One region of the Paenibacillus nanchangensis genome, then DNA from elsewhere that is predicted to be linked to it. Evidence: riboswitches for the same ligand, from Rfam matches in the RefSeq annotation. Region 1 holds a riboswitch; the other holds the start of a gene.
The links. A riboswitch is a leader RNA that binds a small molecule or an ion and turns the genes downstream of it on or off. The one in region 1 is predicted to bind cyclic di-AMP.

Region 1 (3,405 bases):
AACCCTGGAGCACGCATCTTGATCGTCGATGACGAAGCGCAAATCCGCAAACTGCTGAAGGTGACCCTGCAAGCCCATCAATATTCCATTCACGAAGCGTCTACTGGCGAGGAAGGAATAACTCAAGCCGCTTTGGTCAATCCGGATCTGATTGTGCTAGATCTTGGATTGCCTGACCTGGCGGGGATGGAAGTGCTTGTCCGGATTCGGGAGTGGTCGAACGTACCTATCATTGTACTGACCGCCAAAGACCGGGAAGAAGATAAAATCCAGGCGCTGGACAGCGGTGCGGACGATTATGTAACCAAGCCGTTCAGCATGGGTGAGCTGGTCGCAAGAATCCGGGTGGCCCTGCGCCATGTGGCGGGTTCGGGCAGCGAACCGGTGCTGCAGATTGGCGAGCTGACGATTGATCTCGCCCAGCGGATTGTGACGCAGAACGGCGAGCGGGTTAAACTGACGCCAACCGAATACGATCTTCTGAAGGTGCTCGCCACCAATGCGGGCAGAATTGTGACCCAGCTCCAGCTGCTGCAGCAGGTATGGGGAAGCCATCTGGATGAGTCGGAAACCCATTATCTGCGGGTCTATATCGGACATTTGCGCAAAAAACTGGAGTTGGACTCCACGCAGCCAAAACTGATTGTAACGGAGCCGGGCATCGGCTACCGTCTGCTGACGCCGGACTGACCGCCCGGCGTTTTTGCGTACAGCAGTTTGCCGATGCTAACGCCGCCAAGCAATGTTCCGAAGTAATGTTCTTCATTTTTGAGAGTTTTCATGAAAATTCAAGCTTATCCGAGTAAACTCCAGCGAAAATGACCAAAAATTCAGATTATCTCTGTTTCATTGGTGCTGAGCCGAAGATTTCCTCCCTCACAGCGTGTGAGCCTCTTTCTCAGCTTTTACAAAGGCATTTCGGGAAGTGTATCATTCGATTTGAACAAAACGCTTAATTCCCGGAACCCGGGAAGCGGGGGAACCACAGGCCGTTTCAAAGGGCCTGCTTTGGTGTGAATCCGACACGGGACAAACGTATCCCGTGAGGCAGGACGTCTCTCACCGTCCGAATCCGGCAGCTAACCTCGTCAGCGCAGTGGAGAGAACCTTTTTTACGCCATGCTATTTGCAGACGCGGCCGTGTGCCGGTCTATGCAAACCGCAGCGGAGGTTAATCTCCGCCTGCGGTTTTTTTTGCCCATTCTGGGCCAAGGCGAGCCATTGCAAACGCTGCTGTAAACAGCTGGTGGAGGGACAAAAATGAAAACTTATTATTTTGGTACATGCCGCGGGTTATTGGACCCGGTTAGCTTGGAATTTCGGTGTTTCGGGGCAGTATGGTACGAAGAACACGGACATCGGTATGTGGTTGGATATGGCTTTGGCGAGCATCGCGTGGAAATTCTCCGCCAGTTCAACCTTTCCCTGTCTTTACGGGAATGTGCGGACGATAGGACGGTGCGTGAAATTTATCAAGAAATCCGGACGATCCAGCAGGAACAAGACTGGTCCGGCCGGACGAGGCTCCCGCTGCTTGCCGCGTTTAAACAACCGTGGCGGGAAATGCGCCCGGGCTGGTATGTTTTGCGCTCCCGGCAGTGTTTTCCCTGCCATGTTTCCTTTGTGCATAAAACAAAAACGTCTGTATGGCTTGAGCATGCGGCGGTGTGTGAAAATGACCAGGAGCTGCAAGCCTGTATTCAGCGGGCATCTGACGCTCATCAAATTGGTTTCACAATTCTGTCCAACCTGGAGGGCATACGGAATGGATGATTCCCCTTTAACCCAAATCGAATTGTTTTTGTTTAAAGAGCCGCCTTCCTTTCTTCCGGCCAACCGGCGCCAGCGTGGCTGCTGCTTCGTCCTGAAACTCACCTGCGGGACATTCAGCGGGATAGGGTTATGCCGCATTGCCGCCGGTCGCGCTCCCGGGATGGACTTGATCAAATGGGGCGGTTTTTTAAAAGCAATCCGGAGGCGAACGGCGGCGGAGGCCCTAAACATCCTGCAGCTCGAGGGCCGGCAGTGGCGGTCTGATCAGCTGGCACTTGTTGCGTCTGCTCTTCAGGACCTGAAGACAGCCCATCAAAAGGCGCTTAAGCTGGCCGCCGGGGCAGAGAATCAAACATTTCGCTTGAAGCCGAATCCGCCTACGGACGAGCAGCTTTTTCGAGAATCGACCGCCTATTTTTCGGTGTTATAGTACCTGTTGATATCGGCGTGTTCTCTATAGGTCCTGTTTCATCCCCTTCACGATTAGGCCGGGTCCGCTAGAATCAATCTTCCGGGCTTGGCCTCTTAGGGATAATGGATCCCCCGCTCCACCATAAAAGGAATCAGCTTGCGGTTATTAATCGTGCTTGCCGTTTGTCCGCTTGACTGGTACAGCCTATAATCGAATTTGAAACGCTGTTGTACATCCTTCGGTAAATGACGGATATAGTGATGAACGCATTCGGTAACCTGCTCCTGCGTGCCAAAGTCTGCAACCAAATCCAATACTTCAAGCAGATAAATATCGGTTTTGTGCCCGATAAACCATCCGCTATCAACGACGTTTTGAATGACCCCTTCGATATTCGTTCCATAGCTCTCTGCCAATGGAAAAAACTTTTCCTGCAATATCTTGATGATCTCGGTTAATTCCCGCTCCCTGAACCGTTCTTTCGCCAGGTTCCACACCTTGCCTTTTCCTTCCCGTAACTGATAAAGCGGCAAATTCCAATATACCTTTCCGGTCGCTGTGTTTATCATTTTGCAGCTCGTGTTGAACTCCAGATAACTTCCCTGAATATTGTATGTACTGCTTGCAAAATGGACTTCGGCGGTAAAGCAGCCTACCTGCTTCATCATTTTTTTCTTGGATTTGTAGTATTTATATCCAAATGGTTCGCAGGCTGCGGCAATTTGCAGACAGCATTCGTTAAATATTTCTTTGTTTGACTTCTCCATAGTGCTCCCTTCTAACTGTTAGAATTACAATCCGTCCTGAGCGGCCAATGAATTAAAATAACTGACGGCGACCTCGCGGAACTGCTGTGCGGCCTGTGAAATATAACGGCTTTTATGCCATAACAAGGCGATTTCCCGCTTCAGCTCTTGATCCTCTACCTGAAGGTAGCTGATCTGCTCCCGCGCATTTCTGGCCGAGCCGGGCATAAAGGCGAGGCCGATTTCGGCTTCCACCAGCGCGCTTAGCCGCGCAGGTTCATCGCCTTCGTACACATAGCGGGGGACAAATCCCGCTTTTTTGCACACCGCATCGACCAGATCGCGCGTCCCGTAGCCTTTTTTCACCCCGACAAACCCTTCCTCCTGCAGGTCCATCAAGGATACGCTGGTTCGCTCCGCCAGGCGGTGACTATTAGGTACGGCAACAAGGATTGGATCGATGTACACAATCTC
Region 2 (3,405 bases), on a different contig from region 1:
ACTGGCTATCGCGCAGCTCGGGATCTCCGAACTCCACGCCAAGCGCCTCCATCTGCTCCCAAGGCAGCCAGCCGTATATATTGTAAGGAGCCTCATATTTCCAGTCACATACCGCTCGCGCATGTTTGACTTGCATGGGAATAACCTGAAATAACCGCGGAGATACAGACATAGGCGGGCACCCTTCCTTCATTAATTAGGAACTAACCTGGGGAGGAGAGACCGTCCGTTTCCCCATCATTATTATATACCTAATCCGGACAGTTCGAAGCAAGCATCCAGTTGAGTGGAGAGGTGAACTTGACAAATGAAAAAAAATTTGAATTTCTGATCCGAAATAGGCCTAAAGGCTGTTTGATACCCGGTGGTAAGGGTAAATTAGTGATGTGTAGACAAAAAAAGACTCCTTCCAAAGATTTCGGCAAAAATCTTGGGAAAGAGCCTTTGAATGGTGAATGTGATTACATTACATCATCGTTGTCTTCCGATTCCGTGGCGACGGACTCGTAAGTGTCGGTACTCATAATTCGTTTGGCGCCAACGTAGCGGTTGACGTAGTAGCTATCGTTCAGCGAGCTGATGGTTACACCACGTTTTGAGGAGGCATGAGCAAACTTTCCGTCGCCCACATATACTCCGACATGGGACACGCCTCTGCCGCTTGTGTTGAAGAAGACGAGATCTCCCGATCTTAAATCATCCCGGGAAACTGCGGAACCCATCTTGTATTGGGCCCCCGATTGATGAGGAAGCTTGATACCAAGCTTGTCGAATACGTACATAGTGAATCCGGAGCAATCAAATCCGTTAGTGGTGGTTCCGCCGGAAACATATTTCGTTCCAATTGCGGCCTCAACTGCGGAGTCCAGCTTGGAGTCTGCAAAAGCGCTTCCCGCTCCGAGGGTAAGTGCGAGGGAAAAACTGAGGACTGCGGCTGCCAACTTCTTCTTCAAAATATAAACCCCTTCCATGCCTGCGAGGTTAGCTTAAGGATTCGGTAGAAGGTTCCCCTATGACCCCTCTAATGACAGGAGGTCAATTCACCCAAAACTGGTTCCCCCGCTTCCCTGTCCGTCAGGGAACTCGGCGATTCTGATTAATGAATTCGGCGTTATGATCAATGAGTGACAAAAGCTTAGCAAATTATACGGCATTCGTTACAAAAATGTTACTAAAAACTCACTGCGCTTATTGTAACAAAGTAAAAGCCGGTTGGCAATCTTTACTTCCCCGCTAAATGGGGGGCAAGGTCGTTTTTTGAATTGAATGCGTTACCAAAAACCCTGTAACCACGCGGCTTTAAGCGGTTTTTATCATTTTTATGTCTTTTTTCCTGAACTGAGGTTTCAGCGAAAAAAAATAAGGGTAATAGGGAGAATAAGGAAAAGGAAAAACCCGGAAATTCGATTGCGGCAACAATCGGCTCCCGGGCTCCATTGATTAAAGTGAGGATTGTATAGAGGAGATTCGATCAATCGTAGGCTACAGTCTGATATTTGGAGGTACTCATAACACGTTTGGCGCCAACGTAGCGTTTGGACCAATAGCTTTCACTCAGCGAGCTGATGGTTACACCACGCGAAGAAGAGGATTGGGCGAACTTTCCGCCGCCAACATAAATACCTACGTGTGATATGCCTCGTCCTGTCGTGTTGAAGAATACGAGATCGCCGGAACGAAGCGCGCTGCGTTTTACAGCCGTTCCAATGTGATATTGAGATTTCGATGTACGGGGCAAAGTCACGCCCAGTTTCTTAAATACATACTTGGTGAAGCCGGAGCAGTCGAAGCCAGAGGTTGTAGTGCCGCCTGTCTTGTAGCTTACTCCGAGAGTAGAAGAAATGACATGGTCCATTTGGGTCGCTGCGGAAGCGCTTCCGCCCCCCACTGTGAAGGCAATCACAAGGCCCAGCGTTGCTGCGGTCAGTTTTGTCTTGATGGAACGTGTTTTCAACTAGTTGTTCTCCTTCCGGTGCCTGCGAGGTTAGCTCAAGGATTCGGTAGAAGGTTCCCTATGATCTCGGAATGAGATCAATTCACCCACAACTGGGTCCCCCGCTCCCCCGGTGCTGGGGAATTTGGCATGTTACGCACCTATAATGACTTGTCCAATCGGTAACAAATTAACGAGTAAAGATTACAAAGTTGTTACTAAGTACAGGTGTCATTGTAACAGAGGCCCGGACGTTTTGCAAATATTTTTGGCACATCGCTTCTAGTCAAAAGGGCGCACACAACAAAGCCGCCACCCGATAAGGGCGGCGGCTTGTGCCGCGAACGTTTCAGTTCCGTTGTTTGCTGCTCCAGAGATGATATTGGGCAGCGATTCCCCACAGTTTAAAAAGAGTGGCCGGGAACGGCGCGGCTTGTCTTGCAAGCAGCGCGGGCAGTCCGGGCCAGAGCCAGCCAACCAGCAGCGCCAGCAAATGGCTGAACACGCCGCCGGCTCCTAAAAGGAGCGATAAGCCGGTGGCCGGGACAATATTTTTAAAATAAGTCATTAGTGCAGCGGCGATGCTGCGGTTATGAACATACCCGAATTGCATATATAGGAAACATTGCCGGATGATATAGGCGTACAGCGCCCATCCTGCGGCATAAGCCGCGGCGGTTAACAGCAGAGCCGGCTGCAAATAGGAAGCCGTGGTCAGCGTGTAGAGCTTCGGACCAAGCCAGCAGAAAGGCAGCAGGGTCAGCCCCCACTCCGCCAGACTGAACAGGAACACGGGCCAGCCGTACCGCTTCATGCCGGGAAAAAGAAACAGGCCGCGGTTGCCGAGACTCTCCTGTTGTAGCTCGTACAGCAGCCCGGCGCGGATCAGCGGGGACACCAGCATACGCAGCAGCACCATTGCCGCCAGCGTCCAAAGCCAGGTGCGGACCTCGGCATTTTCCAGCAGGCTGAACTGCGCCTCGACGTAATACAGCAGTTTGGCGGTGCTGTCGGCATTTTCCCGGAGCCGCAGCAGAAAGGGATAAACAGCATCCCGGACAAAACTGTAGAGGAAGTAACCCCACAGCAGACGATATACGAACAAAAGAATGAGAATATAAGTCTGCTCTTTAACACTGCGCCAGCCGCGGGCAATCGGCGTTTTCAAGCTCGTTCACCTCACCAGGACAAAATGCCAAGCACGGTCTCTATAAATTTGGCGACGCCCAGCGTCCACCGGGAGGCGGTCTTCGGATCCAGCTCCGCCTTGCGGAAATTGTTCCAATGCTTCGTTTCCAGCAGCAGCGTCCGGTCCGGATCGATTTCGGCGTGAACCAGCGGCGCGGTATGCCGCAGACGGAAGGTTGTGCCGCTTCGGGTGCCGTCCCATTGTTTTTGCAGCGTCCGCCCGTCTGCGAAGGTGAACCGGACAGGCACCGCAGGATACTCCGCTCCTTTTCGCCCAATCTGGA

Region 2: it holds a riboswitch for cyclic di-AMP, as region 1 does, so the genes downstream of both, ACE6ED_RS26085 (C40 family peptidase) here and ACE6ED_RS15430 (hypothetical protein) in region 1, are expected to answer to the same signal.

The regions. Positions count from the first base shown of each region.
Region 1 is NZ_JBHOFD010000017.1:123,953-127,357, reverse strand. It holds gene ACE6ED_RS15435 (response regulator) at 1-690, shown strand, start outside; gene ACE6ED_RS15440 (ATP-binding protein) at 1-2, shown strand, start outside; cyclic di-AMP (ydaO/yuaA leader) riboswitch at 940-1,109, shown strand; gene ACE6ED_RS15430 (hypothetical protein) at 1,261-1,773, shown strand; gene ACE6ED_RS15425 (hypothetical protein) at 1,766-2,203, shown strand; gene ACE6ED_RS15420 (hypothetical protein) at 2,299-2,952, opposite strand; gene ACE6ED_RS15415 (LysR family transcriptional regulator) at 2,977-3,405, opposite strand, start outside.
Region 2 is NZ_JBHOFD010000044.1:28,534-31,938, reverse strand. It holds gene ACE6ED_RS26095 (GNAT family N-acetyltransferase) at 1-172, opposite strand, end outside; gene ACE6ED_RS26090 (C40 family peptidase) at 462-953, opposite strand; cyclic di-AMP (ydaO/yuaA leader) riboswitch at 956-1,099, opposite strand; gene ACE6ED_RS26085 (C40 family peptidase) at 1,472-1,939, opposite strand; cyclic di-AMP (ydaO/yuaA leader) riboswitch at 1,959-2,094, opposite strand; gene ACE6ED_RS26080 (hypothetical protein) at 2,283-3,101, opposite strand; gene ACE6ED_RS26075 (M1 family metallopeptidase) at 3,113-3,405, opposite strand, start outside.